DNA from 2 places in the Bacillus sp. AMCV2 genome. Region 1 is predicted to be linked to the other one. Evidence: riboswitches for the same ligand, from Rfam matches in the RefSeq annotation. Region 1 holds a riboswitch; the other holds the start of a gene.
The links. Region 1 has a riboswitch for cyclic di-AMP ahead of ktrA (potassium uptake protein KtrA). Riboswitches for the same ligand answer to the same signal wherever they lie in the genome.

Region 1 (16,488 bases):
CAAGCAAATGGGGGAACCGCGAGTTTTCACATATAGCCTCGCTGCAAGATGTCAGCCGCCTAATTACGGATTCTGGACTTGATCCGGCATCGGTAAAAGCTCTTGAGGACAAAAAGGTGAAGGTGACAGCTGTTCCTCTTTCGAAGAGAGGGTGAAAGAATGATTTATACTGCCATTGATATAGGCGCATCAAGCGGGAGAATCATGGTAGGTGAACTGAATGAAGGGAAGCTTGACATACAAGAGATTCACAGGTTCGCTAACGGTTTCAGTCAAAGAGACGGGCATTGCTTTTGGGATATTGATCATTTGCTAAAACAAATCCTGCAAGGACTGCAAAAAGTAAAGACGCTTGGGTATGAACACTGCACCGTAGGCATTGATACATGGGCAGTTGATTATGTCTTACTGGACGAAAAAGGCGATCGGTTGCGGGAAGCAATCTCCTACCGTGATAGAAGAACAGATCACACAATAGACAAACTGGAACATACCCTCTCAAAAGCCGCAATTTATCAAAAAACAGGAATACAATTTCAGCCTTTCAACACGATCTATCAATTGTATGAAGAAGACCGTGAGCTGCTGAAAAAGACAGACAAAATTATGATGGTCCCTGATTATTTAGGCTATTGTTTAACCGGAAAAGCTGTAACGGAAATCACAAACGCGTCCACAACACAGCTTTTAAACGCCTCAACGGGAAATCTTGATCCTGAATTGCTTGAAGCCGTGTCCGTTCAGGAACAGCAATTTGCGCCGCTGACTGAACCGGGGTGTGAGCTCGGGAAGCTAAGAAATGAGTGGTTCCCGGATTATGATCTCCCGGCGTGCAAGGTGATGACAGTCGCAACACATGATACGGCCTCGGCCGTCATTGCGGCGCCAGGCGTACATGATGGCTGGGCGTATATCAGCAGCGGAACATGGTCGTTAATCGGGATTGAAAACAAAACACCAATAATAACTGATCTTGCTTTAGAAAACAACTATACAAATGAACGCGGCGCAAACAACACCATTCGCTTTCTCAAAAACATTATCGGCATGTGGGTGATACAAGAAGTCAGACAGCAGTTACAAGCAGATTATTCTTTTCAGCAGCTTGCAGAAGAAGCCGAAAAAACAGAACCATTCCAGCAATTTATAAACTTAAATGATAAACGATTCCTGAATCCAGAAAACATGATAAAGGAAATACAACATTATTGCAGACAAACCCGCCAAAAGACTCCTCGCACTGCAGGCGAACTTGCCTGCTGCATCTACAGCAATTTAGCCATCATCTATGCGATTGCCATCAAAGAGCTGGAAACGATCACAGAAAAACAGATTCAGCAGCTTCATATCATCGGCGGCGGAGCCCGAAATGACTTCTTAAATCAATTAACGGCAGACATGAGTGGAAAAGCGGTATATGCAGGGCCGATAGAGGCAACTGCCACCGGAAATCTTTTGATGCAAATGATTGCTGCCAAAGAAGTCAAAGACATAAAAGAAGCCCGGCAAGTCGTCAGAAATTCCTTTCCGATCAAAGTGTTTACACCTAAAGACATTGACAGAAGCACGATCATTCAGTCCTTTCAGCAAACTGTTTTGAAAGCGCTATCTCAATGATGAAGAGGTGAAAAGGTTTGAAAAGAAAAGCCAGTATCATGTTTGTACATCAAGACAAGTACGAAGAATACAAACAGCGGCATGATGACATTTGGCCTGAGATGGCCGAAGCACTCAAAGCTCATGGAGCACACCATTATTCCATTTTTCTAGACGAGGAAACAGGCAGGCTTTTTGCATATTTAGAAATAGAGGATGAAGAGAAATGGAGAAAGATGGCGGACACAGAAGTTTGCCAAAGATGGTGGAAATCGATGTCGCCATTAATGAAAACAAATTCGGATTTCAGTCCTGTTTCGGTAGATCTAAAGGAAGTTTTTTATTTGGATTAAAAAACTGATAAAGGGAGAGAGCCGTATGACCATAAAAACCAATTATGACAGTGCAAAACAGGCATATGAAAAATGGGGAATTGATGTTGAAGAGGCGCTTCGGCAATTAGAGCAAGTGCCCATTTCGATCCACTGCTGGCAGGGTGACGATATTGAAGGCTTTGAAGTAAATAAGGGCGAGCTTTCAGGCGGAATTGACGTGACCGGCAATTATCCCGGAAAAGCGCAAACTCCTGAAGAATTAAGAAGAGATTTGGAGAAGGCTCTTTCTCTCATTCCTGGAAAGCACCGCGTAAACCTGCATGCGATATACGCAGAAACAAACAGGGAAGCGGTAGAACGTGACGAATTGAAGCCGCAGCATTTTGAAAACTGGGTGAAATGGGCAAAAAAACTTGGTCTCGGTTTAGATTTTAATCCAACCTTGTTTTCGCATGAGAAAGCGGCTGACGGACTCACCCTTTCACACCCTGATCCGGACATCAGAGAATTTTGGATCAGGCATTGCATCGCGTGCCGCCGTATCGGGGAATACTTCGGGAAAGAATTAGGAACACCTTGCTTGACGAATATTTGGATTCCCGACGGCTATAAGGATATCCCGAGTGATAGGCTGACACCGCGTAAAAGACTAAAAGAATCACTGGATCGGATCTTCGCAGAGGAGATCAGTGAACAACACAATCTTGATTCAATCGAGAGCAAGCTGTTCGGGCTTGGCTCCGAATCATATGTTGTTGGATCTCATGAATTTTATTTAGCTTATGCTTTGACGAATCATAAGCTTTGTTTACTTGATACAGGCCATTTCCATCCGACTGAGACGGTATCAAACAAGATCTCGTCCATGCTGCTTTACACAGACAAGCTTGCCTTGCACGTATCTCGGCCTGTTCGTTGGGATAGCGACCATGTAGTGGTTTTGGATGATGAATTGAGAGAAATCGCTCTTGAAATTGTACGAAATCAGGCTCTTGAGAAGGTCGCCATCGGTCTGGATTTTTTCGATGCCAGCATTAACCGTGTAGCCGCCTGGACCATCGGAACGAGAAATATGATCAAAGCTTTATTGTATGCCTTGCTTCTCCCGAACGGCTATTTAAAACAATTGCAGGAAGAGGGCCGCTATACAGAAAGGCTGGCCCTGATGGAGGAATTCAAAACATATCCTTTCGGAGCCATCTGGGATTCCTACTGTGAGCAAATGGGCGTTCCGGTAAAAGAGGCATGGCTTCATGACATCAAAGAATATGAGCAACAGGTGCTTTTAAAAAGGAAGGCATCTTCTCCGATTGTCTAATAAAAAATCCGCCGCGGCATTTGCGCGCGTGCGGATTTTTTTAAGCTTGATCAGCAGGGTATATAATCCCCATTTGCTTTCTTGCTTCTTCCATAATTTTTGCGGTGGTCAAAGACCGTTCAAATGTATTCTCTTCAGATTCTTGCTTATTCTCTTTTATGAGCGTGACAAATTCTTCTGCTTCATAGAACATCGCCGGTTTAGGATCAGGAATCGAGATGTTTTCTAGGCGGCCGTCCCGGTAGCGGATTTCAACACGTTCAGGCCGGTGAATTGTATCGATTACAATCGTCCCGTCTTCACCCTGGATTTCCGCTGGGGCATAGGAAGTAGAGATTTTGGAATGCATCAGAACGGCTTCGAACCCGTCGTAAGACAGAATGACAGTTCCTTCTCCATCCACTCCGGAAGATAAAGCATATCCGTTTGCTTTTACATCCTTTGGCTCGCCAAACAACACAACAGCCGGATAAATACAATAGACGCCAATATCCATTAATGACCCATTGGAAAGCTCAGGCTGAAACGCATTCAAAACAGTTCCGCTTCTGAACGCGTCATACCGTGAGGAATACTGGCAGTAGCTTGCGGTAAATCTGCGGACAGTACCGATTTTATGCAGGTGTTTTTTCAGCTCTTTGAAATTCGGCAGGAAAGTGGTCTTCATTGCTTCCATGAGAACAACGCCGTTTGCCTTAGCCGCTGAGATCATCTCTTCTGTTTCTTTTGTATTCGAAGCAAACGGCTTCTCACAAAGCACATGCTTGCCATGGTTCATAAAGAGAACGGCTTGTTCCTTATGAAGAGCGTTCGGGCTCGCTATGTATACGGCATCAAAGCAATCGCTCGCCGCCATTTCCTGAAGGTCTGAGAAGGCATGCGCAGCGTTGTGTTTAGCAGCAAACTCGGCAGCGCGTTCAGCCGATCTTGAATAAACAGCAGTCAGCTGAAAATCTTCGATATCCGCTGCTGACTCAAGAAAGCGGTCTGTAATCCAGTTGGTTCCTATTATTGCAAAACGTATCACTCGTATCGCTCCTTTTGTATGATATAGCTAAATTATAGCTTAAAAAGAACAAAATCACATGATAGATATAAATAGAATGTTAAAACCGTGAAAGCTTTTCCAGCAATTAACGGTTTTTATTTTTCATTATAGGGACGATAGTGTACAATTTAATTAAACTATGTATGACGGAGGAACGATAGTGGAGACGTTGCAAACATGGAGCGGCAGATTCAAGCGATTCTTCTTGGACAATAAGTTTGTTTTATTTTTGCTTGTGCTGCTGCTGATTGGTTTAAATATTCTAGTATTTACAAAAACATCATTTATTTTCACCCCGATTATTGTTTTGCTCAAAACGATATCACTTCCGATTATTTTGACAGGCATTGTTTTTTATCTGTTAAACCCGGTCGTCGATTTCCTTGAGAGAAGAAGAATAAGAAGAATCTATTCTATTTTACTGTTGTATCTATTGATTATCGGGCTGATCACGATCACAATCGTGTCCATCATTCCCTTTTTAAAAGAACAAATTATGAGTTTAATCGACAACATCCCAAGATATGTGGATATCGTTGAAAATCAGACGAAACAGCTGATCGGTAGCAACTTCGTCAATCAGGCCCAGCAAACGACGAACATCAATATATCTGATCTCGCAACAAAGGTTTCAGATCAGGCAGCGACAATTGTGAACAGTACCTTTACCGGCGTTGGGAATTTTATCGGCGCCCTGACTGAGATTATCATTTCAATCGTTACGGTTCCGTTTATCCTTTTCTATTTGTTAAAGGACGGAAAAAAATTGCCGGTCTACATACTGAAGTTTGTTCCGACGCAATTGAAAGAACAGACATACACAGTCTTAAGCGAAATGAATCATCGGTTAAGCTCTTATATCAGAGGCCAGATCATTGTCAGCTTCTGTATCGGGTTTTTGCTGTTTATCGGTTATTTGATTATCGGGCTGGATTATGCTTCATTGCTAGCCGTCATTGCGGCTTGTACTAGCATCGTTCCATATTTAGGGCCAACGATTGCCATTACGCCTGCGATTATCATTGCCATAGTGACATCGCCGCTCATGCTGCTTAAATTGGTGATCGTTTGGACCATTGTTCAGCTGATTGAAGGGAAGCTGATCTCTCCGCAAATTATGGGAAAAAACCTTCACATCCACCCTATCACAATTATTTTTCTGCTGTTAACAGCTGGCAAACTGTTTGGCGTTGTTGGAATCATTCTTGCCATTCCGGGCTATGCAGTTGCCAAAGTCATTACGACACATTTATTTGACTGGTTTAAAATGCGGTCACATTTATACGACGAAGAAAAAAATGAAAATACGCCGGGTCATAAAGTGTGATTTTCGTTTATAGTTATATAAGACGGGCTTTCCATTTATGGAAAGCTCCCGTTATGTAAAAAAATAAATGTCTAATGGGGAGAATCAAAATCATGACTCTATGGGAATTGTTTGTAGCCGCCATTTTAGGAATCGTAGAAGGATTAACAGAGTACGCGCCGGTTTCTTCGACAGGACATATGATTATAGTAGACGACATCTGGCTTAAATCAAGTAATCTGATGTCAGAAGAAGCTGCTAACTCATTCAAGGTGGTTATTCAGCTAGGCTCCATTTTAGCAGTAGCTATCGTGTTTAAAGACCGAATTTTAAACTTACTCGGCTTGAAAAAAAACATTACAAGCGACCAGGAGCAGGGACATAAACTAAGCATTGCCCAAATTGCCGTCGGACTCGTGCCTGCAGCTGTTCTCGGCTTTTTGTTTGAAGATTACATTGATGAATATTTATTTTCTGTCAAAACTGTGGCCATCGGTTTAATTGCCGGGGCAATCCTGATGCTTTTTGCTGACTGGGTCAATAAGCGGAAAACAGCGACAGACACTCTCGACCGCATTTCCTATAAACAGGCGATAGCAGTTGGCTTATTCCAATGTCTTGCCCTTTGGCCGGGTTTCTCGCGTTCGGGTTCAACCATTTCCGGCGGTGTTATTCTCGGATTAAACCACCGAGCGGCAGCCGACTTTACGTTTATTATGGCGATGCCGATCATGATGGAAGCCAGCTTTCTAAGCCTCGTGAAGCATTGGGACAGCTTAAGCTCGGATCTGATGCCATTTTTCATCGTCGGCTTTATCTGTGCCTTTGTGGTCGCACTGTTTGTCGTCCGTTTCTTCTTAAGGCTGATTAACAAAATCAAACTTGTCCCATTTGCAATCTATCGAATTATTCTCGGTGTGATTTTACTTTTGATCATGATGTAAGTCGAAAAATAAGGCTCTTTTCCGAGCCTTATTTTTTCTGTCAATTCGAGAGGAAACAGCTTGTTTTTCAAAAAAAAATCATCTATAATAAACATGACGTTACATACGGGGCCATAGCTCAGCTGGGAGAGCGCTACGCTGGCAGCGTAGAGGTCAGGGGTTCGAGCCCCCTTGGCTCCATACCTTTAAACCCTTATTCTATAAGGGTTTTTTGTTTTGAGGAAAAGGTTCATTCTCTGAATCCTACAGTTGAGCGAAGTCAAAGTGAGCAGTTTATCTGTCAATCATGAATTTTTCAATACCTCCTTTTGTTCCTCAAAGACCGTCATGTCTTCCAAAGGGGGGGAGTAGACATGAAGAGACACCATTCGTTCGGATGTCGGATTGGACATTTTGTGAATTAAACCTTTGGTTGAAATAAGGCATTCTCCTTCGTGGACAAAGTATGAATTGGAGAGTTCTGCGTGTTCGCCGGCTGAGCGATAAATAGAATTAAGAAGCTTTCCTTCTAGCACCATTGCACAACCAATGGATTGACCATGATCGTGTACTGTCGTCTCCTTGTTTGGCGGAATGTTAATCACGATAATTTCCAATTCATTATTTCGATAGATGGCATTTCGGCCGTAAGCGTACTGGTCTGGTTCCTTAATATACGGTTGACTCAATTTTGCTGCGTTTGGAATTTGTTTTAAAGATGTTGCTAAATCTTTAACCGATGGATTTTTTAAGCCGCTAAAAATGTCTTGGATACACTCATACAGTTCCATTCGTTTTTGCCTCCCAGAATATTTAAAATTTCCTTACATTGGTATTTCATAGGTTAATTCATGGTATTTACCCATATACAATTTAGAGGCGGCAAACGCCCAGTGAACACAAAAAAATGTGCGGCCAAAATGTTGTCTTATCACCAACTAATTCGAGTTTATTAGTTGGAATAGTGGATTGAAAGGATTAAAACGGCCTGCTTTAATTCGCTTGAGGGAACGAGCAGGGATCCATAAGTGCAGTTCTAGGCCCCTTGGCTCCAAAACACAATATCGGGGAAAAGCTTTCAGACTTTCTATGTTGTGCTTGAAATTTACTCCATTGACAAAACACAATCGATTTGAAATAATATTTGATTATATGCTCATTCATTCACATAATTATAATAAAATAATATCATTTCCCCTGAAAGGGAGAATATTAGAATGAAAGCTAATGGTATGCAAAATCTATTAGCTTCTTTTGTTTTCAAAAAATGATGTGTTTCGCATGTATTCATATAGGAAGGAATGACAACATGAAGACAAAACACTATTGGATGATTTCTTTGCTCGCCGTCTTAGCGGTCGGGCCGGGATTGATGTCTAACACGGCATTGTCGTCAGTTCAAGGCCTTGTTCAGAAAGCGGTTGGAACAAGTGGCTTCACATCAGTAAATCCAATATTGATCGGCAATATGGCCTTTGCCTTACTAGTTCCGGCAGGACCGCTGCTGAGGAAAAAATTCGGTGCTCGTCCCGTCTATCTGGCTTCATTACCTGTCTTTATACTAGGCTCACTGCTCATCGCATGTTCAGGCGATATTGCATGGATGGCGGCAGGGCGCTTTTTACAGGGGGCGGCAACAGGCGTCATGCTGATGATTATGATTCCAATGCTTGTACTGTCATTCCCGATTGAACGCAGGAACTATGCACTGCTTGTGCTGATCGGGGGATTCTATGGTTCTGTTATCATCGGCACCATCCTGGGAACCATTGCAACAAGCTGCGGGCATTGGAGATGGCTGTTTTTCATCTTTGGCACCTTGTCCCTGATCGGTGTCGCGGTGAGCTATTTCTTTCTTCATGACGAGCATCACGGGGCGTCGGATCAAGAACAGCCGCTTGATCGTGCGGGAATTCTTTTATCTGTTTTCCTTGCCGCAGCCTCAGCGGTTTCATTCATTTTTCTGCAAAAATGGGGGCTGTCATCGGGTTATGTAAGGATTGGTTTCGGGGTGACGTTATGTTTGCTCATTGGTCTATTGATTGTGGAATATAAAGTGAAAAACCCCTTCATATCTATTAAACTGATGCTGCTGCCAAAACCGGTGCTTGGCTTATTGATCATAGCTGCAGGGACGATAACGGTAGCTGTCAGCCTGTCTGCTTTTCAAGGCTTGCTCCGTCAAATGTATGATATTTCTCAGGAGCATCTCATTTTTTTAAACTTGACTCTTTTAATCGGAGTGGCGATCGCGGCCATTTTGAGCGCTCTGTTATATGATAAAGTCGGACCAGGGATGCTCGGTATTATTGGCGGACTTATTCTCGTTTTTGTGAATTTTCAATGGCTGCATATACAGGATCGATCATCTCTTTATATGTTCGCAGCACTGTTTATCATGCTTGCAGCGGGAACAGGCCTGACAGTCGCCGCAGGGCTGATGGGAGCTGCCATGGGAGGCCCGCTGCCTGATTTGGTCAAGAGAATGACAGCTGTTCAGTTTTTAAGATTGTTTGTCTATATGGGAGTTCCCATTCTCATCGGCTTTTTCACGAAAAAAGATGCTGCCAGACAAAGCGGTTCGGTACAGGATTCTATGATGACTGCTTATCATGATCTCTTCTTCATTTCTTTTATCCTTAGCGTGCTGCTCGTCTGTCTGTCATTTTGTATGAATGCCACTGGAATGGGGCACAAGCTGGCACATAAACCACATGATAAAGCGAAAACAGCTCCGGAAAAACAGGCCGTCTCAGCACAAGGTTTGTCGAAGGCAACCGTCAATTCATATAAAGTAATAAATGATACGGAATATCGGAATGCACTCAGAAATTTACAAAAATAGAAACATGGTAAAACCTTTTCATTGAGCGAAAAGGTTTTTATTTTGCAATCTTTTCCCAACTTTATCCCTAAAGAATTGAAAAATATTAGAAGTGCAAGTAAAATTCTAAAAGGTAGATTCTTTTACATTCGTAATCTTTTAATTCGAAGGAAGGTTTTCATGGCCCGTAAAAAACTTAAAAAACGTAAACTCTTGATTTCACTATTTTTCCTTGTATCGATTCCGCTAGCTCTGTTTGTTTTAGCGACAACTTTATCAAAACCGATTGAAATATCCAAAGAAACTGAAGAAATCGATGAACAGCAAGTGTTTATAGACAGTCTGTCCGGACATGCCCAAATTTTGTATGAAAAATACCATGTTCTCCCCAGCATCACAATTGCTCAGGCCATTCTCGAATCGGACTGGGGGAACAGTGAACTGGCTGCTAAGGCCAACAACCTTTTTGGCGTAAAAGGGAATTATAAAGGCCATCATGTCACGATGGAAACGGACGAAGTTGAAAAAGGGAAAAGAAAAACCATTCGCGCGAAGTTTCGAAAATACAGCACGTTTTTTGAATCTATGGATGATCACGCCCAATTGTTCGTCCGTGGCACATCGTGGAATAAAAAGAAGTATAAACCGGTGCTTGAGGCAGGGAATTACAAGGAAGCGGCAACCGCCCTGCAAACATCAGGATATGCTACAGACCCTGACTACGCTGACAAAATCAGCGCTATTGTGGAAAAATACGATTTAGATGAGTACGATGAGGTAAATCCATCCCTCAAATCTGTGGATTTAAACGCCTCTATTAAAGACAGTGCCGTTCAAGATGTATGGTCCAAGCCTTCTACTGATGATCGGTCCATAAGGCTTACCTCTGCCCAATCTTACGTCGGCAAAGACATAAAGGTTGTGTCTAAAAAACAGAAAGGCCAGTCTGTATGGTACCAATTCCAAATCAATGATAAACTTATTGGCTGGATTGATGATTCAGCTGTTGAAATAAAGGAGGCAACCTAAGCCCTTTTTACTGGTATTTTTAATTCTTTGTTCCATTCTGGGGAATTTGAGGTATAATATTCCACGGAAGTTATCACTTTTTAACTATGCTTTCGGGAGGGAACAAAGGTGCAGAAATATAGACGCAGAAACACGGTTGCCTTTACAGTATTAGCTTATTTTACTTTTTTTGCGGGAGTATTTTTGTTTAGTATCGGACTCTATAATGCTGATAATCTGGAACTCAATGAAAAAGGTTATTACATCGCTGTTATGATACTTGTAGCAGTTGGTGCGATTCTTACACAAAAAGTAACCCGTGATAACGCGGAGGATAATGAAATCATCGCGGAACAGGAAAAAAGACAAAATCAATCTCATATCGAATCATAAAAAAATCCGGCGACTGCACGCCGGATTTTTTGATATCACCCTGTAAACACTTCGCCGTCAGGATAACGGATATTTGATTGCTCTGTTTTTGCGAATGAAAACACGAACGTTAAAGGACCAATTCTTCCGATAAACATGATGACAATAATGATACACTTGCCAGCTGTTGTCAGTTCAGGAGTAAGCCCCATCGTAAGGCCGACAGTTCCGAATGCGGAAAAGGTTTCAAACACAATTTGAAGAAATGGCGCTTGTTCTGTGATCGTCAGGGCAAAAATCCCTAAAAACACGATGAACAAACTGGTGACGCTCACAGCTAAAGCTTTAATGATAATCGGATATTTGATGGAACGGCGGAAAATAACCGTTTCTTTTTTACCTCTCAAGTAAGCAATAACAGATGTTAAAATCACGATGAACGTAGTCAGCTTAATGCCGCTCGCCGTTGATGCGCTTCCTGCTCCGATAAACATCAATAATAAAGTAAATACAATTGTTCCTTCTCTCATGCTGCCAAAATTTAGAGAATTGAAGCCTGCGGTTCTCGGCGTCACTGCCTGAAAATAGGACGCCCACAGTTTATCCACTATATGCAGGTGGCCGAGCGTGCCGGGGTTGCTGTATTCTAAAATAAAGATCGCAAGCATAGCAATCGCATTCAACATCAGCGTTCCTGTAAGCATGAGCTTTGTATGTAAAGAAAAAGCTTTAAAACGCCGATTTTTCATCACATCAAACAGAACCGTAAATCCGATCCCTCCTGTAATAAATAAGAAAGTAATCACGAGGTTTACTGTAGGATCGCCAACGTAGCTCATCAAATTATCAGGCCACAACGAAAACCCGGCATTGTTAAAAGCAGATATTGCGTGAAACAAACTGGCAAACAAGCCGGATGACCAGCCGTATTGAGGTACAAGCCGGATGGATAAAATGAGTGCTGCTATCAATTCAATACTGATCGAAAACAGAAACAGGACTTTGACAAGGCCAATGACACCGCCGATTGTCGGCTGGTTTAAGGCTTCCTGGACGAGCATTCGTTCTTTTAAGCCGATTTTTTTTCCTAATATCATGACGATCAAGACTGCAAATGTCATAAATCCAAGCCCGCCAATCTGAATCAGCCCCATAATTACTGTTTGCCCGAATACCGTAAATTGAGTACCGGTATCGACAACAGCAAGCCCTGTAACAGTTGTAGCGGAAGCCGCAGTAAAAAGGGCATCTATCCATGACAATGGCTTCGTAGTGGAAATCGGAAGCATTAATAGGACAGCCCCGATGATAATGGTAAGGAAAAAACCAATGGCAAGCACTTGAGGCGGTGTAAACCGAACCCATTTGATCACTTTATCCTTTTGAAGTGTCACCTTTGTCTACATCCCTTCGTTTTCAAAACGTTTAATATCCTTTTTGTGGCCCATGATCACCAGGCAATCTTGCTCGTGAATGATGTCTTCAGGCGCGGGGGAAAGACAGATATCTCCATGGTGTTTAATGGCCAGGATCGTGCAGCCGTACTTTGCTCTTACATTCAGGTCAATAATCGATTTTGAATCAAGCTTGCGCGTAGCCAGCAGCTCGACAATACTGTATTCATCAGATAGATCAATGTAATTCAAAACATTTTCGTCTGAAAGGCTTTGTGCGATTTTAACCCCCATATCTTTTTCAGGATGAATAATGCGGTCAGCGCCGATTTTTTCAAGCACCTTGTGATGATAATAGTTTTGAGCCTTTACCCAAATATTTGGAATATCAAGCTCCTTTAATAATAGGGTGGTCAGCGTACTCGCTTGAATATTTGCTCCGATGGCAACAATCACATATTCAAAATTGCGTATTCCTAATGAAAGCAATTCGTTTTCTTCGGTGGCGTTGGCAATTACCGCATGAGTGGCGTAAGAAGCATATGCATTGACCTTTTCTTCGTTGATATCAACCGCAAGGACCTCATGCCCCATTCTATGAAGTTCTTTACAAATGCTGCCGCCAAACCGGCCCAGCCCGATCACGGCAAATTGCTTATTTTTAATTCTTCCCAATGTTCATATCTCCCTTAGTGAATTAACGTTTTTGAAGCAAAAAAGACCATTGCAAAGAATGGCCGATAATAGACCTCCTCTCTGTATACGCCTACGAGGTTAGCTGTCGGATTAGGGATTCAGAGTACCCCCTCTTACTTAGTAAGATTCACCCCAAGGCTGTTAATAAAACAGCCAATCGTTGGTTCCCCCGTTCGTGTTTGATTAAGCGGTAAAAGAGACTGTATGAAATTGAACACTCAAGAATTTACTCCTGTTTCTAGTGTTTGTCAATTTAAATTTTAAACCAGAAAAAAGATAACGGGGATTAGAGAAAAAGGGGAGGGTAAAACGCAAAAAAGACCGGCGTTAACCGGTCTTTTACATTAGTTGCAACCGCAAGGCTGAGTCGGAGGAGTGCTGCGCTTAGCCACGTCAATGCTGGCTTCTGCGTAAAATTTATTTCCGATGCTTAATGATTTATTCTCCGCACGGAAAGTATATGTACCAGCGGCAGGAAGTGTTTTGTTATTCAGTTTTAATTTGAATTCGCCAGCTCCTAACAAATCAAGTGCCAAAGGAACTCTTACTGTTTTCCCGTTATTGAGGATCTGTGTTGTACGCAAGGCATTTCCGTTCAATGTGTCTTTCGTGTTTGCAGTAAATCCGCTTGGCAATGTAAACTCCATAACGCCAAGGCTGAGAAGCGTGTTTGGACGGTAAGTCAATTCGATATCTGAGAAAGACCATTCCGTTTTGCTGGCGCCAGTGATTGTTGCGAACAATGAAGCTGTAGACTGTGTTCTCATAGTAGATTCAGTATGAGCTTTAGTTGATGTAGATTCAGCCGCGAAAGAAGCTGTAGGTGCAGAAACGAGTAACCCGAGACTTAATGCACTAATTGCCAAAGAAGATAATAATTTGCGTTTCATAACAAAATTCCCCCTAAAAAATGATAAATTAAACAGGCCTGCCCGCTTTTCACCTCCTCTGAAGGCCAAATACAAATTTTACCTACATAAAATTACCATCAAATATTTTGGAAGTAAATGGGGTGTTTTTCCCGTATTTTTCAAATTTGTAGTAGTTACATCAAAAAAACGCCTGGTTTCCCAGACGTTTTCTGCTTTACTTTGTTTCGATCGGTATAAATTTAAAAATTTCTCCGGTCTGCACCGATTCAGCAAGCCGTTTCAGCCAGTCATAGTAAGCTTTAGAGCTTTCCAGCTGATCGTATAACTGCAGTGCCTCATTTTTGATATCCTCATCGAGATCTTCCTTGCTTAAAACCTTTTGTAAATCAGCTTGAGCTTCCTCGATCGCTGCTACATTCACTTGAACCTCCCGCTCCCATTTAGGTGGAAAGAAATTTGTGAAAAATTTAAAGAAATCCTTTTCAGCCACAAATGTATGCTTGCGGATTCCCCGGTGAAATGTTTTTTTCACTACATTTAAGTCTTGAAGCTTTTTGACGCCTGTGCTCATGCTTGGTTTGCTCATTTGCAACTCCTCACGCATTTCGTCAAGCGTCATCTCATCCCTCATATACATCGTCCCATATAAAATCCCGACACTGCGGGTAATTCCGTAAAGATCCATCGTTTCAGCAATGGAGTCAATAACAAGATCCCGAGCCTGTTCTATAGCTGCAAATTCTGGATTTTCATCCATACTGACCCTCTTTTCCTTAGAAAATTAAATTCGTTAAGTTATTTCTTTATGTTCTTTATCTTAACGAAACATGAGGAAAAGTCAAAAAGAAAAATCGAAATGGGACTTTGACAGTTTAAAAACCATATGTTAGATTAAGGTTGTTAAAAACATTAAATTTTTATTTAACAAACTTTATTTACGTCAAGGAGGCTTATATGAGTCAAACATTATTCATTGACGGAGAATGGATCAGTGCCGAAAAAGAACAGATCCGCAGTATTATCAACCCATTTAATCAAGAAGAAATTGCAACTGTAAGCGAGGGAGGGCGAGAGGACGCCATCAAAGCAATCGCAGCCGCACGCAGAGCATTTGACAAAGGAGAATGGTCATCGCTATCCGGGCTTGAACGCGGGAAAATTGTTCTGAAAATTGCGGAATTAATCAGACGCGATCTTGAGGAGCTGGCTGAGCTTGAATCTCTTGATACAGGAAAAACACTCGAAGAAAGCAAGGCCGATATGGACGATATCGCCAATGTTTTTCAATATTACGCCGGCTTGGCAGACAAAGATGGCGGAGAGATCATTTCATCTCCGATTCCTGATTCAGAAAGCAAAATTATTAGGGAGCCAATCGGGGTTTGCGGCCAGATCACTCCATGGAATTATCCGCTCCTTCAAGCAAGCTGGAAAATCGCCCCTGCACTGGCTGCAGGAAACACAATCGTCATGAAGCCGAGTGAGATTACGCCGCTGACGACAATCAAAGTCTTTAAGCTGATGGAAGAAGCCTGTGTTCCAAAAGGTGTCGCAAATCTTGTTCTTGGACCGGGAGCCACAGTGGGCGACGAGCTTGCCGTAAACAAAGACGTCGATTTGATTTCGTTTACGGGCGGAATTGAAACAGGCAAAAAAATCATGCGGGCGGCAAGCGGAAACGTCAAAAAAATCGCCCTTGAACTTGGCGGGAAAAACCCAAATATTGTTTTCAAGGACGCGGATTTAGAAGTTGCGGTTGATCAAGCCTTAAACGCTGTATTTTTCCACGCCGGCCAAGTATGCTCTGCAGGTTCCCGCTTGCTTGTTGAGGACGCCATTCATGATCAATTTTTGGCGGAGCTGGTCAAACGGGCAAAACGCATAAAACTCGGAAACGGTTTTCATGCTGAGACAGAAAGCGGTCCGCTTATTTCGGCGGAGCACAGGGCAAAGGTAGAAAAATATGTAGAGATCGGAATAGAGGAAGGCGCGAAGCTGGAGACAGGAGGCAAACGCCCGGAAGATCCTGCGCTTCAAAACGGCTTTTTCTATGAACCTACTATTTTCTCAAACTGTAATTCTGACATGAGAATCGTTCAGGAAGAGGTTTTCGGTCCTGTATTGACAGTCGAAACCTTCAGCTCTGAAGAAGAGGTAATCGAGCTTGCGAATGATACCATCTATGGCTTGGCTGGAGCGGTATGGTCAAAAGATATTGAAAAGTGCGAACGGGTAGCAGCCCGCTTGAGAATGGGAACCGTTTGGATCAACGATTTTCATCCGTACTTTGCACAAGCGCCATGGGGCGGATATAAGCAATCCGGGTTCGGACGCGAGCTTGGAAAAATAGGCCTTGAAGAATACACAGAAGTCAAACATGTATACCGCAATACAAAACCGGCAGCGGTTAACTGGTTCAATTCATAAGAGGGGGAGATTGATGATGACATTAAATATGAAGGTAGAAAGCATGCAGAAATTCCACACATTTGAAATTCCGACTGTGATTAAGCATGGAATCGGAGCCATCAAGCATACGGGTGAGGAAGTAGCTGCACTGGGCGTTTCAAAAGCGCTCCTTGTCACAGACCCAGGAATTTATAAAGCCGGTGTTGCTGATCCTGTAATCGAATCACTTAAAGAAGCAGGCATTGAAGTGGTGCTCTTTAATAAAGTTGAGCCAAACCCGCCTGTCCGTCTGGTGAATGAAGGATCTGAGCTTTACAAAAAAGAGAACTGTAATGGTTTGGTGGCAGTCGGAGGCGGAAGCTCCATGGATACAGCAAAAGCAATCGG
Region 2 (16,488 bases), 2.5 Mb from region 1:
GTCGGTTCTGCTTTTCCTTTCTTCTTCGGGCTGAAGAAAAAAGAGAAATAACCCTATTATGAGAAGAGTTCTGTAAGATTTGATAAGAATAAACATACAAGGACAAAAATAATTGACTAGGTAAAATTAAGACTGCCGACTCACATCGACAGTCTTTTAACTATACAATTGTATTTATTTCGTGTTAATTAACAAAAACAAGAAGTCCTTAAGATTAGCTAAAAATAAAAACAAATAACAGAATAGCACTACTCCACTTAATCGTTTATTTTTGAAAAATATGCACTTGTCATTTTGTCCTTTTTTTGCATAGTTATAATCGTGATAACAAGCGTAGATCATTCCAATTGATCCGATTAAATAAATAATAATCTTAATGTAATCAAACATAAAACCCCTTCCCCCTAAATTGGATTGAAAAGACATAATAATTATAACAGTCTGACATTAACATTTAAACGATATTTTAAATGGTGGGATTTCTTAACTTTTGGTTGAAAATATTCCTAAACTTCAGTTTAAACTTATCATAAATTCGTGATAAAAACTTGTACAATTTCCTATACTCCGTATCCGTTATAAACAATAAATCAAGGGCTATCATTATAACACCAAATTGAAGAAGACCCATAAATATAATTATAGATAAATGAAAAAGAATTGAACCTATAAGCAGGGGAATTTTAAAATACCTATTCCAAACTAATATTGGAAACATTAGCTGGAGAAACAATGCTGAGTATGTTCCTAATACTAGAAGATAAGGATTATCAATAACGAGATTTGTAAACCCTTTGTTTATACTATATTCATCAACCTGTAGTATATAGTAAAGTGCGGTCCCATGGGTCCACATTTTTCCTTGCGCTTTGTTAAAGCCCGCAAAAAAATAAAGTAAAGACACTTGAATCATTGAAATCATCACTGAGAAATTGTGAATAATAATAGTAACTTTAGACTTTTCTTTCGAACGGGATTCAGTATGAATAGTAAAAAACTCACCTAAGGATGCAAAAATAAGATACAACATAATAAGAATAAGAATATTATTACCACCGTCATGTATATAAGGATTCCTTTGATATAAAGACCAAACCCAAATAAAATTTATGATGCTGACTATTCTCATTTTATACCCTAATATATACAGAGTATTAATGACTATTCCACTTATAAAAATAAACTCAAAATATAACTGTGAGTCACTAAAAAGATATAGAGAAGTAAAACCATAAGCTTCAAAGCATTTTTCAAATGAATAAAAAGCATTAGGTCCCCATATTTCATTCCTTTGAGCAAAGTGAATTAAATAAGTAAACATAATATGTAATCCAATAAATATCCTTAAGATGCTTGAACCTATTAAATAATGCATTTTATTTGACATTAAATGATTAAAATTTCTGAACTTATTTAAAATAATTTTCAAATTAAATCTCATTCCTTTGTTAGTAAATTGATATGGGGGAACTGCTGTACATTAAATTTTGACTTCCCCTTCTTTCCATACTCAGGAAACGATTCTATAGACAACTTAACATCTAATGATTCTAATTTTACTTTCTTACTTCTCTCTATTTTTTTCACAGCTATACTAGATATAATTTGGATGTACTCGTTCTCAATTAATTGTTTATTCTTCTTTTTATCATTCAGCTTTAGATACGGTTGAACCTCAAAGACAGCACCAGAAAGCGCAGTTTTCATTAATCTGTTTGGTGAAAATAAATTGTTTTTAATATCTGCATTATAACTTTCTGTAATATCTATCCACTCAGTATATTCTTTTTGTCCTTTATTATTTGTAAAGACCCCCCTGCAGATAATATTGTTATTTGTGCTTACCGGATCTGGGGCAAATAATTGCCAGTTTTGAGTAAATAATGGATTCATATAAGTTGAAATTAATTTCTCATGCTTAAAGTTAACAGGATTTAACGGCAAGTTATACATTATCATTATTATTGTATGGAATACTACTAATAAAGAAAGGAACAAAACAAGTAAATTATATTTCCTCTTTGTCTTCAAATTATACAACCTCCATTTGAAAAGGAAGGGAGGCCCCTTCCTTTTTACCTACCAAATTCCGCAACTTCTGAAATATCAATATCCTTGTGATCTTGAGGATTCACTATATAACATGCATATTTTCTAGCAGGAGCTGCACTATATATAGATTGTGCATTAGCTTTGTTTGCTTGTTTTCCCAACCAATTTCCAGCGGCTTTAATGCCATCATAAACTGCTGCACTAACAATACCGGCAGCAACTCCAGCAGCAAATGCATTTTTTGTTGTGTATTCATCTTCACCAGTATTTAATTCAATATGTTTTACCTGTTTAATATGCTCTGGTGCAGCTTGCGTTGTATAAGAATTCGCAAAAAATGTTACTCCTAATACCCCTATTGAAATTGTACTAAATAACTTTTTTTTCATAATCTAATTCCCCTTATACTTATTTTTATCGACCGAAACACTTATCCTTATAGTTCCTCCTTTTTAAAAAAATGGAAATACAAGGACATAATAACATATCATTTTTTTATATGTAAACACTTTCTTACAATACATCTATGATCCTATGAGTCGACATTTAAATCTAAAAATAGGTTTTTCAATTTAATTAAAAGGGTTATTGGGAGTTATCCCAATAACCCTTAGTTATATTCACTAAAATAACCGTTTCAAACTTTTCTTCAGTGACGGCATTTCAAATTTTTGGTTTTCGAAGAAGTTTTTCAGCATGTACTTGCTAAAGCCTTTCGCCTGCCCGTAGGTGATTTTGCCAGGCAGCGGCGGTTCGTTTCCAATCATGACATCCACAACGACAGGTTGGTCAGAGTGCAGCGCCTCATGGAAAGCCGGCGCAAGCTCTTCCGCTTTGGTCACTTTGATGCCCTTTGCTCCGCAGCTTTCTGCAAATGCGGCATAGTCGACATTTTGAAGTTTTGTGACATAGTCGATATTGCCTTTGACCTGCTGCTCGTACTCAATCATGCCGAGATTTTCGTTGTTTAAAATAACGACTGTGATCGGGAGCTTATATTTGACGGCGGTCGGGAGGTCCTGCATGACCATGGAAAATCCCCCGTCACCGCAGACGGCGATCGCCTGGCGTTCCGGTTCGGACAAGCTTGCTGCGATTGCTCCCGGCAGGCCGCAACCCATTGTCGCAAGCCAGCTGGAAACGATGAAATCCTGGTTCGCGTTCATTTTGAAATGACGCGCCATCCAGACTGTCACAGTGCCGACATCTACAGAGAGCACCGCATCATCGGCTGCCGCTTCCTGAAGACGTGCCACGACCTGCTGAGGTTTAAGCGGTGTTGTTGCCTCTGTCTCATCTTTTTCAATTTCGTTCCACCAATGCTGCATATGTTCTGTGCAGGCATTCAGGAATCTTCTATCTTCCTTGCGTTCAATATACTCTGTCAATTCGCGCAGGCCGAGAGCCGAATCGCAGACAAGGCCCGCTGTCACCGGATACCGTTTTCCGATTTTTGCCGGGTCTGAATCGAGCTGTATCGCCGGCGTGTCATCAGGCAAATAATCACGGTACGGGAAGGACGTTCCAAGCATGATTAATAAATCACATTCCTCCATTGCCTCGTAAGCCGGCTTTGTTCCGATCTGCCCGAGGTTGCCGAGAAAATGCGGGTGCTTATCGGGAACAACACCCTTTGCCGGGAGTGTAACAACGATCGGAGCGGCGGCTTTGTCCGCAAATTCTAAGAGCTCCCGTTTCGCCTTTTTCATTCCCTGCCCTGCCAGGATAATCGGCTTCTTAGCGTTATTAATATATTGGGCGCAGGTGACGAGCTGTTCTTTTTTCGGTTCAAGGTTCCCTTCAATATACACTGGTGAAGTATACACGGGCTCCCGTTTGATTTTCTCCGCAAACAAATCATCTGACACGCTCAATACCGCAACGCCTTTTTTGCTGTAGGCGGTCCTGATCGCCTGATTTAAGAGATCCGGAAGTGATTCTGCGCTATGTACCTCTCTGTTGAACACAGCCACGTCCTCAAACATTTGCTCCAGCTTAATCTCCTGGAAATAGTCCCGTCCGACTTCACCAGAAGAAACCTGTCCTGCAATCGCCAGCACAGGGGCGCCGTCGGCTTTTGCATCATATAAACCATTTAATAAGTGCACCGCTCCCGGCCCTGCGATTGACAGACAGACTCCGATCTTGCCGGTGAGTTTTGCTTCAGCCGCGGCTGCCAGTGCCGCTACCTCTTCATGGCGGGTTTGAATGAACTTCAGTTGATTTCTTTCGTGTCTTAATTCTTCAATAAACTCATTTATACTGTCTCCGGGGATGCCGTATACATGATCAACTCCCCATTGCTCAAGCAGCTCTGTCATTACTTGTCCTGCAGTTTTGTGTGCCATAACGTATCCTCCTTTTTCCTTTTTTCAATACCACAGGAGAAAGGCTTTAAAACCCGGAGACCTTTATCGCTTGCCCAGTCTTCTTTTCAACAGGTCGATCGCCGCGAGCAACCCGCTATCCTTGACGGTGTCATTTACATCTTGAGCGCCGTTTTTGAAATCATTGATCTGCCTTTTTCGGTTCGGCACCATAAAAAGCGGCAAACGCCCCGGAGAAACCCACTTTAATCCCGCTGTCTCTGTGCCGTTAGCCATTGCTTGTCCGCCTGTTATGCTTCCGAATAACACATGCTGTTCATCTTGAAACTTTGGCCTTAGGTAAACACCTATTATCGCAGAAAGCGCTGCATTGTATCCCGTTTCTTCCAATACCTCCCGCACTGCCGCTTCCTCAGCCGATTCCCCGGGATCAACCCTGCCGCCCGGCAAATCCCATAGAGGGACATCTTTTCGTTTCACCAGCAGAATTTGCTGACTTTCGTTCAGTACGATCACAAAAGCACCTTGTGTATACACCGCCATACCTCCCATTCCAACAAAAAAGGACCAAGGTGATTCCCTTGGTCCTAGTGCTTTACTTTTTAAAATGATACGGCAGTGTGGCAACCATTATGTCCTTTTTCCAGAACAGCCGGACTCTGAGGAGGAAGGCCGATTGGTTGTGAAGGATGGTGTGCCAGCGTTTTTTCGTTATAAATTGCGGAAACAGCACCATAACGGAAAACTGCTCCTTCTTCGCTTTTGCCTCAACTGTTTCCAAAAACTTATCAAACGGATGGACAAGGCTTCTGTAAGAGGAGTGAAGCGTCACGAGACGCACGCCGTTATTAAGCTCTTCCCAGCGTTTTTCGAATTTCTTTTCATGTTCTCTGTCAAATGACACGTGAACGGCGATCACCTGATCGGACAGTGATTTCGCATAGTGAATCGATTTTTGCACGACGGTGGTGACACCAGCCACAGGCACAATCACAACGGTGCCTTTGATTTCTTCCGGCTCTTTGTCTACGATGCGAAGCTGTTCGCCAACCGCTGTATAGTGATTTTTAATCGCAAAAAACAGCAAAACGACGATAGGCATAAAGATTAACACAGGCCATACGACATTAAACTTCGTCACAAACAGAATGGATAGAACCATAAATGAGATCAGAGCGCCACAGGAGTTGATCAGCATTTTTCCGATCCAGCCTTTTGGTTTTTGCTTGATCCATTTCATGCACATGCCGGTTTGTGAAAGCGTAAATGGAATAAATACGCCCACAGCATATAAAGGGATTAAGTGCTCCGTCTGTCCTCCGAATAAGATAATGAGAACAATGGACGCAAAGCCTAAAAAGATAATCCCATTTGAGAAGCCTAAGCGGTCGCCCCTGACTGTAAACATTCGCGGCATATACTGGTCTCTCGCCAGATTGAAGGCAAGCTGCGGGAAGGCTGAAAATCCCGTATTTGCAGCAAGAACCAAAATAAGCGATGTGACACCTTGGATGACATAGTAGAACACATTCCGCCCGAAGGTTTCGGACGCAATTTGTGAAACCACTGTTTCATCAGGCTTCGGCGCCGTACCATACCCGTACGCGAGCACCGTGATGCCGGAAAACAGAATCGCCAGCAAAATCCCCATCATCGCAAGCGTTCTTGCCGCGTTTCGCGCAGGCGGGTTTTTGAATGCAGGAATCGCGTTAGAAATGGCCTCAACCCCGGTCAATGCTGAGCAGCCGGAGGAAAAAGCCTTAAGCAGCAAAAACAGCGTAATGCCGGCTACAGGTGTGCCGAGCGGTGTATGATGGGCTGGCTGGTCTATTTGTCCTGTCATGAGTTTAAACAACCCGACTGCAATGAGAACCAAAAGCGCCACCACAAACAGATAAACCGGGTAGGCAAGTATGGATGCCGATTCCGAAAGCCCGCGCAGGTTCAAAATCATAATCACTAACACGAGAAAAATAGCGATCGGCACATGATAATCATGCAATGCAGGAAAGGCTGACGTGATGGCGTCCGTGCCTGCGGAAATACTTACCGCTACTGTTAAAATATAATCAACAAGCAATGAACCGCCCGCAATCAATCCCGGTTTTTCACCGAGATTTTCTTTAGAAACGACATACGCCCCGCCGCCCTGCGGATAAGCGTAAATAATTTGCCTGTATGAAAGAATCAGTGCGAGCAGCAAGATGAGAACGCCAACCGCAATCGGAATGGAGTACCAAAATGCGGCAGCACTGATTGTTGCCAAAATGATTAGAATTTGTTCTGTCCCATATGCGACAGATGACAGCGCATCTGAGGAAAGCATAGCCAAGGCTTTTAATTTCGTCAGTTTTTGCTCTCCAGCTGCTTGGGATTTTAGTGGTTTCCCAATCAAAAAACGTTTGATTGAATGATACATCGATGTCTTCCCCTTTTAATTTCTCATTTTTCAATTAAAACAATAAAACATCAGTGTCTTGCTCTCACATGTTGATGATAGTCCTTTCTGCTATGATGTCTCTGTATGCGATTTGCATTCAAAAATGAACAACAAAAAACACAGAGGCAAACGGATGCCCCTGTGCCATAACATCGAACACAGGTTTCATTCATCTCCTCTCACGAACGCTTACGAGGTTAGCTGACGGATTCGGGCATATGAGAGTTAGCCCTACCTAAAAAGGATTCACCCCAACGGCAAAAAGCCGTTCTATTGGGTCCCCCGCTCTGATTTCAGATTAAGCGATTTGTTTTCTAAAAGAGATCATACTCCCGTTCCCGCACGTTGTAAAGAGGCTTATTGGCTGAGAGAAAAAAATAAAATGACAGGTTCCACAAATGGAATTTACTTACCAAAAATAAAAAAACAGAGGCTAAAATCGCCTCTGTTTTATTCTGTATCTGTCTTTCTTTTTCTGCGTCTTACAGCAATCCAAATGAATACTGCCGCAATCACCATAATGAGTGCCAGCACACCAATATACATCCATTTCTGGCTATGATCCTGTGTTGATTGTTCTGCGTCGGAACTGTTTGTTTCCGATTTGAGCTGCTGGTGGTTTGTAAACACCTGCTGGCTATTTGTTTCATTAAGGACGGTTGCCGACTCATCGTTGCTGTTCAGATAACTGATGATCTCTTTTGTGACAGCCGTGCCATCTCCTTTTGACGGTGCAAAGACAGCCATTGTATAGCGTGAATCCCAAACCGATGCTTGGGTAAATACCACTTGTTTTGTCGTCTCATTCAGCATCTCGAAACCAGATACATCAAACGAGCCGTTCTTTTCCTGCGGCACAAGCAGATCTGATGATTTCTCCTTCAGAAGAGAAAATTGATTGATCCCCCCTATGAAAATGAGGTTTCGTCCTTTCGCATCCTTTGCTGTAACGTCAGATGATTTCTTTACCGTATATGAATGCTGTGCTTCGCTGCCAAAGGATTCCGTTACGAGAGAAAGCTCCTCTAGCTTCGATTGGCTTACGGTGTCAGGAAGCACGATTAACGTTGTTTGATCCTGGTTTCCGGCGTAAGGCAGCGGCCACTCTTGAAAATCCGCTGACGGAGACATGCCTTTGATGGCGTATGATAATGTACTGTTTTTATCGATAAAAACCCACTTTTCTTCATCAGTGGTGTTGCAAGGGTTGTTTTCCTTTAAACCGGTCGTGACGAACTGAATATCAATGTAGCGGTTTTTTTGCAGCAGCTTAGGGTCCACTTTCACTGTGACATGATAGAATCCGTTTTTATCTTCTTTTCCTAATTCATCAAGTCGGACCGAGTGCGGCTGGCCGTTGATCATCACTTTCAGTTCTGCGGCCTGAGAGGCTGACTCGTTTTCAGCCGTTGAGGCTTGAATCGTTTCAGACTTTTTCAGTTTAAGCGACAGCTTCGCCGATTGGTTTTCATCTAAAACAGCCGAAGCCGGATAAAAATAATGTGCTGAAGATGTTTTGTCGGCTCCAATTGTGATATCGCCCGCTCCAAAATTCTCAAGGGTCAGCTTATCGCTTTCTTTTTTTTCAGTCTGCTGAAGCTTGCTGATTGAAAGTGTATCGCCGCTGAGCTGGCCTGTATATGTCTGATCTGTCATCACGCTGATTTTTTTAGTGAGCGCGTCCTCGGACGCCGCTTGCGCAAACAGAACCGGCTGCTGTTTGCCCTCTGCTTTCAGCACTCGCTCCGCAAGCAGAAGGTTTTCTCCTTTTGCCTGTAGCCCGGCTTGTTTCAACAGTTTTTTCACTTTGCCGTTCCAATGCTTGTCCACACCGATAACAATCGTCGGCTTATCGATTTTTTTCAGTTCAGATTCCGTGACATACGCAATACTGACACTGCTGTCCACCGTTTTCAAATAGCCTTCTGTTTTAACAGCAGCTTCTATTTCTGCTGAACTTGGGTCATCCGGAATGACGATGGCTGTTTCTTCCGCTGTATTTCCAGATTGGGCGAAAGGATACGGATAATGGTCCAGCGACGTTCCCTTCGCTTCACTGCTGTCAGCAAGTGTCAGCCGGCTGTCCGGATAAATTTTGATCCAGTTGCCTGATGTATCCTGTCTGACGCACACGCCCTCTTTCATTACGCCGTAGAATTTCAGCGAAACGTTGTGATAGCCTTGCGCAGACTGGCTTTTATTCAGATTCAGCTTCACTGTTTTCCGTTTGGAATCACCATCAAGCTTTAACGTCTTGACCGGTTCATCATCAATGACAGCCGTTAACGATGATGGAGAAATTAAAAGATTTGATGCCTCGTATTCGATTACCAATTGCTGATTGCCCGAAGAGGCGCCTGCCGGGATCTGATACGTCAGCTCTGCGCTGTCTTTTGATCCATACAGTGTAATCAGCTCGCTTGTCAGCACCTGCTGTTTGGCTTGTTCTTGGCTGCTTTTCCCGAGGAGCGAACCGCTGACCTGTACGTCTTTGGCAAGAGCCGTTTGTCCAGTCATCACCAGCAGCATGAAGCTTGTGAGAAAAATCATTATTTGTTTCAAAAAGGTCACCCGCTTTTATGTTGATTGTATCGTTCTGTCTTGTACCATTTGACCTCTTGCTTGAATAAACGGTGCTTGATTTCTACGAATAAAGAGTAGATAACAAGCACAATCCATGCCTGCGAGTATGTGAAGTACATGAGAAATACGATAAAAAAGTTTTGCTTGTTCATTTCTGTTTTTTCAATGCTCAACGTAATCATGACCTCTGTCATAAATAAGAAAAATGCCAAAATCCAGAGAATCATTGCCAAAAATCCAACCGATAAATGCAAATCATAAAACAAATTCACAACAAAAATCGTATTCGACATGATCACGCCAAAGAAAAACAGGAAGTACGTAAAGAAAAAATAAAACAAATCAAAGATAATCCGTTTTCGTTTCAGCTTAAAAAACTGCGCCAAAAATTTGAGCACGACATATTGATTGCCGCGCGCCCATCGGGTGCGCTGGCGCCACCATACCTTCCATGTTTCCGGTTCCTGCTCCCACGTGATGGCGGCAGGGAAAAAGCGGATGTGATAGCCGAGATTATACACCCGGATGGTCAGTTCAGTGTCCTCAGCGAGCGCTTTGTCATCCCAGCCTCCGAGCTTTTCGATAATGCTTCTGCGGATCGCGAAGTTGGTGCCTGGGATCGTGGCGATTTTGAACCACTTCCATCTGCCTCCCTGGGCCATCCACTGAAAACAGATCGTTTCGATATTAATAAACCTCGTCAGCAGCGTCTTCGCTGCATTGATGACGCGGAATTTCCCTACCACGGCGCCTGCCTTTTCGTCATTCATCAGGCCGAGCACGAGGTAATACACGGCCATTTTCTCAGGCGTGTTGTCGGCGTCATACACACAGATCACATCGCCGTTTGATTCGGCAAAACCTGAGTTAAGTGCAGAGGATTTTCCTTTTCCTGCATTTGGCGGCTTCGTAATCACCATTTTGATGAAATCGTATTTCTCGGAAAATTCATTGACGATATCACCCGTCCGGTCTGATGAATTATCGTTAACGACGATAATCTCCAGCCGGTCCTTCGGATAATAAAGGTTGACCATGGCCTTCAGCGTCTGCCGAATCACAACCTCTTCGTTATGCGCCGGGATGAGGACGCTGACCTTCGGCAATTCCTTCATGTTTTCTCTCCACTTCGGGATATTCCGTTCGAAGGTCATATAGTGGCGGAACCCGCCCTGCATGAGGAACATGTGGTAGAGAAGCATCACCCATATTAAACTTAGCGAGATAAAGAACAGCGTATTACCCAAGGCTTCTTCTCTCCTTAAAAATTCGTTTTTTCAATGTGGCTCTCAAGTAAAACGTATAACTGACAAACATGATGACAAATAAGAGCACAACAGCGGAGAGAATCCATAACGCCTTTTCAAGAGGGGTTTGCCGGTGATGATCGAAAAACTCGTCAATGGCGCTTACGCCGTTTTTCACCTGAATCGTTCCGTCACCGCTTGTATGAATTTCCACTTTGTCTGTTTTGACGGTTTGTTTCGTTTTCTTTAAATCAAGCCATTCACTGTCTGGAATGCGTTCCATCTGATCAACCAGCTCCGGCAGATATTTCATCCCAAGGTACGGGTGATAAAATCCACCGGCTACTCCGCCTTCAAAATCAATCATCTGGGAGATGTGCTCCTCCATCTCACCGAGCGGGTTTTGCTTTGATGTGTCGACAAAGCCGATCGTTTCCGGATAAAGCGTCATTCCGTGCAATATCGAAGGAGCAGTCACAAACGGAGGTGCACCGGATGTTTTCCATGTTGTGCTGCTGAGCTGGACCTGGCCGAAAATGCTTGTAAAATACTGCGAGGCGATTTGATAGCCATAATCGGACATCGTGTAATGCGGCGCTTCAAACGCCAGCGGGTAAAGACCCGACGATGTCAAATCCTCAATGGCACGCGTCAGTTTTTGTTTTGTATACGTTTCTTCCTTTTCCCGAAATGGTTCGAGATAGCTGTGATAGGCTTGTTCGTTCGGGAAGTCCTGTTCTTTCTCCAAAACGGACGGGGGGTCTTCGGCATTTCCGGATGTAATCGGCTGATCCGCCTTTGCATCCCAAAATTCAAAGCCCTCTCCTGTTTCACTGTAGCGATAAGCGTGAGTATAGCCGTGAACAATGATACTGCCGCCCATGCTTTGCAGCTTTTTCAGCACCTTGACCATCTTCGGTTGATCAGACAAATACACTTTGTCGCCTGTTTCCGGATTCAAGTAAACCGGAATGACCGCCAGGATAAAAGGAATATGCCGCTTATGCAGGTATGTACCGGCTTGAAGCAGCAATTTTTCATCAGACATCGGGCTGATATCCTCGAGACGCAAATACAATAACGTCGTCCCCGCCTTCTCTCCGAAAGCTTCTCTGAGCTGTTTCGCCACGATTAAATTGTCATTTAACAAATTTGTTAATCCAATGTACACATTCCCTTTTTTTGTTTTCCATATAAAAGAATGCGTTGTGCCGTCATCGGCTTTGAAGGTGTAAAGCGCCGTTCCTTTCAGGCCTGATACACTCAGCACGTTAAGCCCGCTTTCCAGAGACACATCGGCCTTTTCCGACCTGCTGTGAACCTGAAACACATTTTCTTTGCGGGCTAATGAAAGCCCGGAAAATTGGCTGATTTGGCCTGCGTTATAGCCAATGGCGACAACCGGTTTTTTTACGCCGCTGATAAGAGACAGCAGTTTTTTGCTGAGCTTTCTTTTCGTTTGGCCGTAATAAATCACATGGTCTTTCCCTTTGAAATCCGACGCTTCAACGTCTGAATCTTTTTTGACTGTCACATGGGATGTAAAGTGGCCCGCAAGCAAATCGAGCATTTTGACTTGTGACGACTCTTTGCCATCCAAGGTTGAATAGATGATGAGAATGCCGGCATCCTGATCTTTCGCTTGCGCAGAAACGGGAAAAGACGCAATAGCTAAAAATAGAAGCATCATGACGCATAGCAGTGTGATCCCTTTATAGTTCATTCATCATCATCTCGTTTTCCAGTTCTTCTAAAAATTGTTCAGCTGTTTTGATATCGTTGCGGTAAGGCAAAAAGCAAACGTGGAACGTAAGCGACACATACTTTCCATTTTCCAGCTGATATGTATCCAATTGTTTCTTCAGCTTAGTCAGAACGGCCGGCATATGTTCAGCAGGCGTGTGCGTCAGCACGATCCCGATACGCTCGTCAGAGGGACGGAATTTCTTATCCGTTTCCCGAACGCTTGTCCTGATTTGCTGACTGACATATTGGAAGAGGCGGTCCGTTTCTTTTTCACCGTACAAAGACTTAAACTCTTTGAAATAATGCATATGCAGCAGCAAAAAAACGAAAGAATTGCCGTAGCGCTCCGCCCGCTTGATTTCTTCTGAAAGCTCCAGCTTCATCCTTTGCTTGTTATCAAAACCAGTCACTCTGTCAACAGCAACATAGCTTTTAATTTCGGATTGAAGCCGTGTCATTGAGCGCCGAAGCTCTGCTGTAATATCGTGGATTCTTCCAGAAATAAAAGAAAACAGCAAAAGCGCGATTCCCCACACGACAAGCATTCGCAGCCCTTCCTCAGCCGGAAAGAGCGATGTCTGTCCAGTCTGGAAAAACATCATTAAGGTGCCGAGAACAAAGAGTACGATTAAGGTCACTGCCAGCGCGTAAATCGGGCCGAACCAGATGCCTGCGGCGATGACGACAAATGTGATGCAAAGGATCAGAGCACCTTCTGATTGCTGGGCTGGCACATAATAAATAAACAAAGACAGGGCCGCGATGAGCCCTGAAAAATAAGCAAATAATTTTTGTGATTCACTGAATGATATTTTCATTAAAAAGCTTCCTTTCGGCTAACAGCGGCAGCAGATTGTCAAATGAATGCGTCTGAGTGCCGCTCATATAGCCTCCATAATACGATTTCACCGGATCATGAATTTCAAAGTCATTCATTCTGTCATATATGGCTTTGATGACATAACTGTTTTCATGCTGTTTTGTCAAAAACAATGCGGCTAAGGCATATACGGATGGAGACTCATATTGGACGGCAGGCTCCTTGGTATCTGCCGAATACCGCCCGTACAGCTTTCCGTTTTTCTGAAATTCCTGCTTGATCCAGTCCGCTAAAACAGATGCTTTTTCATCCCCTTCCGGCAAATGCCAAGCAGCATAAAGCTGATCAATCAGGTTGATTTCACTATCATATGTGTATTCCTTCGTCTCCGAGCTGTATGTCTTCGGCAGAAAGCCATTTTTTAAAGGAGCTGAATAGAGAACATTGGCATTCCGCTGTTCTGTTTCTTCGTCTATGATTCCATTCTTCTTTAAGACAGCTAAGGCATCAGGCATGACGTATGAAATTGTCACATCCTTTGAAGCGGCCTGTGAGTCGTAAAAGTCTGTAAAAAACCCGTTGTTCATATTGTATGTCTTCAAAGACGTGCCGATATCCCTAGCCGTTTGCGCGTAGTCGCTGCGGCCCCACTTTTCGGCGGCTTGGTCAAGAGACAGCATAATTCTCATATCATCTATCAGCGCATTCGTCCCGCTCGCTTGGCCATTTTGAATCTTCCACGTCACCAAGTGATTGCTCATCAGAAATGAATCAGTCAGATGCTGATATTGATCCTGGAAATGCGGTGCGTCATTTTTGCTGAGCAGAAACTCCATCCACAGTCCGAGAGATTCCGACAAGTAAGAAGGCTGGTCTGAAAAATCGGTTTTGATCAGCCCTTTGTCATTCATTAAATTGTAATAGATGAAATATTCCGCCGGCTGGAGCGGGCTGGCATTCACTTCTGTCGCCGACTGATTTTGAATCTTGTTTCCAGCTTCAGCACACCCTGCGGAAAGTCCGATAGATAAGAAGAATAAGATGACAGCAATTAGTACATGCCTCACAGGCAAATCCCCCTTTGTCGCCTGAAGCAAATCAGACGCTCACAAATAGTTATAGACGAAAATATGACTGCCATGTTACAAAGTACATTTACTATAAAAGAAAAAAATGCAGATTGCTAGCTTTTTTTCCCCCTTTTTGAACATTAAGAAAACAGGACCTAAGTCCAATAGAAAAACCTGTGCGATAAGCACAGGTTTTTCTATTATTTATCCAAACCGAGTTTTTTCAGCTGTTCTGCCAGCGCATTGTTAATCGGCTCATCTTTATTTTGTTTTTTCATATAAGAGGATACGTCCCGTTTGGTAGCACGCGCTTTGTCTTTGTTTTTTCGTTTTTCAAATACAGAGAGCTTTTCACGGTGACCGCACACACACGCAAAGGTTTGGCCCTCGCCTTGGCCGCGAAGCTCCATTCGTTTATGGCAGTTCGGGCAGCGTGCGTTTGTTTTTCGGGCAATCGTTTTTCTGCTTCCGCATTCACGATCTTGGCACACGAGCATCGTCCCGCGTTTGCCGTTTACTTTCAGCATCATTTTGCCGCATTCCGGACATGCCGTTCCCGTGATGTTGTCATGTCGGAAGGTTTGGCTGCTGTTTTTGATTTCTTTTACCGTTTGGTGAGCGTAAGCCTTCATATCTTTAATAAAAACAGCCGATTTCAATTTGCCGGCCGCAATCGCAGACAGCTTCTGCTCCCATTCTGCTGTTAAGGCCGGTGATTTCAGATCCTCCGGAACAAGCTGCAGGAGCTGTTTTCCTTTAGAAGTGATAAAAATATCTTGGTTTTTTTTCTCGATTAAAAAGCTGTTGAACAGTTTTTCAATAATGTCGGCACGCGTTGCCACCGTGCCGAGGCCGCCTGTTTCTCCAAGCGTTTTGACGAGGCCTTTTTCTTCTCCCTGCATAAATGCGCTTGGGTTTTCCATCGCTGACAGCAAGGTCCCTTCATTAAAGCGGGAAGGCGGCTTCGTTTGGCCGCTTGTTTCCGTTAACGTGCGGACGGCAAGTGTGTCGCCTTTTTGAAGCGCAGGAAGTGTCTGATCTCTGTCATCCTCCTGCTCATCATCCTCATCCGCCATATCATAAACGGCTTTCCACCCTTGCGACTGCACGGTTTTGCCTTTCGCCGTAAAGGTTTCTCCGCCGATTTCTGCGATGACCTTTGTTTCCTCATATTCGAATGCAGGCATTAATACAGCCAGGAAACGTTTCGCAATCAGGTCATACAGCTTTCGTTCTTTATCACTCAGACTGCTGAGAACGAGCGGCTCTTCGGTCGGGATAATCGCGTGGTGGTCTGACACCTTCGCGTCATTGACATATCCTTTATGAGATTTAATGCCGCGTTTTTTAATTTGGCTGACATATTGGGCATACGGTTTTACTTCCATGCCTTCCAGACGGTCTTTTAACGTCGGGACGATGTCACTGGATAAAAATCTAGAGTCCGTCCGCGGATATGTGACAAGCTTATGCTGCTCATATAGCTTCTGCAGTACAGAAAGCGTTTCTTTAGCAGAAAAACCGAAGCGCTTGTGGGCGTCACGCTGCAGCTCCGTTAAATCATAAAGCGCAGGCGCAAAGCTTTTTTTCGCTGTTTTTTTCAGCTCAGCTACGACCGCTTGCTTTCCTTGGAGATTTTTTAGCAAACGGCTTGTTACATCTTGATTGAACGTTCTCGTCTGCTTTGATTTCTTATCCTGCCACGTCAGCGTCATGCCGTCGACTGCAGCACGGATGCCGTAATATGGAACGGGAGTAAACGCTTGAATGTCTGCCTCGCGCTTTGCAATCATGGCAAGCGTCGGAGTCTGCACACGCCCGCATGAGAGCTGGGCATTGAATTTTGTGGTAAGTGCACGGGTGGCATTGATCCCCACAATCCAATCCGCTTCCGCTCTGGCGACGGCAGAATGGTACAGGTTTTCATATTCTTTGCCGCTGCGCAGCTTTTGAAAACCTTCCTTGATCGCTTTATCCGTCACTGATGAAATCCACAGCCGCTTGATTGGTTTTCGGACATTCGCTTTCTCAATGATCCAGCGCGCAACAAGCTCACCTTCCCGGCCTGCGTCAGTCGCGATGACAATCTGATTGACGTCTTTACGGGTAAGCTGGGATTTGACTGCATTGAACTGCTTTCCGGTTTTTTTTATCACCACAAGCTTCAAGGGTTCTGGGATAATCGGCAGATCCTCTAAGCGCC

Region 2: linked by a shared signal. The riboswitch ahead of kimA (potassium transporter KimA) and the one ahead of ktrA (potassium uptake protein KtrA) in region 1 are both predicted to bind cyclic di-AMP.

What each region holds. Positions count from the first base shown of each region.
Region 1 covers NZ_JBVYIB010000002.1:3,012,645-3,029,132, reverse strand. Annotated here, with positions in the region: gene rhaR (rhamnose catabolism operon transcriptional regulator RhaR) at 1-155, shown strand, start outside; gene rhaB (rhamnulokinase) at 160-1,617, shown strand; gene rhaM (L-rhamnose mutarotase) at 1,635-1,949, shown strand; gene rhaA (L-rhamnose isomerase) at 1,975-3,249, shown strand; gene iolU (scyllo-inositol 2-dehydrogenase) at 3,290-4,276, opposite strand; gene AC0OMA_RS15750 (AI-2E family transporter) at 4,458-5,624, shown strand; gene AC0OMA_RS15745 (undecaprenyl-diphosphate phosphatase) at 5,717-6,547, shown strand; tRNA gene AC0OMA_RS15740 (tRNA-Ala) at 6,655-6,727, shown strand; gene cdoA (cysteine dioxygenase) at 6,832-7,317, opposite strand; gene AC0OMA_RS15730 (MFS transporter) at 7,836-9,371, shown strand; gene lytG (exo-glucosaminidase LytG) at 9,531-10,379, shown strand; gene AC0OMA_RS15720 (YiaA/YiaB family inner membrane protein) at 10,488-10,751, shown strand; gene ktrB (Ktr system potassium transporter KtrB) at 10,787-12,124, opposite strand; gene ktrA (potassium uptake protein KtrA) at 12,131-12,799, opposite strand; cyclic di-AMP (ydaO/yuaA leader) riboswitch at 12,872-13,020, opposite strand; gene bslA (biofilm surface layer hydrophobin BslA) at 13,165-13,710, opposite strand; gene gbsR (transcriptional regulator GbsR) at 13,907-14,449, opposite strand; gene betB (betaine-aldehyde dehydrogenase) at 14,647-16,119, shown strand; gene gbsB (choline dehydrogenase) at 16,136-16,488, shown strand, end outside.
Region 2 covers NZ_JBVYIB010000002.1:470,359-486,846, reverse strand. Annotated here, with positions in the region: gene AC0OMA_RS02505 (hypothetical protein) at 1-51, shown strand, start outside; gene AC0OMA_RS02500 (hypothetical protein) at 467-1,429, opposite strand; gene AC0OMA_RS02495 (DUF5819 family protein) at 1,438-2,031, opposite strand; gene AC0OMA_RS02490 (hypothetical protein) at 2,076-2,441, opposite strand; gene AC0OMA_RS02485 (pyruvate oxidase) at 2,676-4,400, opposite strand; gene mutT (8-oxo-dGTP diphosphatase MutT) at 4,464-4,916, opposite strand; gene kimA (potassium transporter KimA) at 4,975-6,798, opposite strand; cyclic di-AMP (ydaO/yuaA leader) riboswitch at 6,991-7,134, opposite strand; gene AC0OMA_RS02470 (cellulose biosynthesis cyclic di-GMP-binding regulatory protein BcsB) at 7,270-9,381, opposite strand; gene AC0OMA_RS02465 (glycosyltransferase family 2 protein) at 9,387-10,649, opposite strand; gene AC0OMA_RS02460 (DUF2334 domain-containing protein) at 10,642-12,351, opposite strand; gene epsK (cyclic-di-GMP receptor EpsK) at 12,362-13,213, opposite strand; gene AC0OMA_RS02450 (glycosyl hydrolase family 8) at 13,194-14,282, opposite strand; gene AC0OMA_RS02445 (DNA topoisomerase III) at 14,486-16,488, opposite strand, start outside.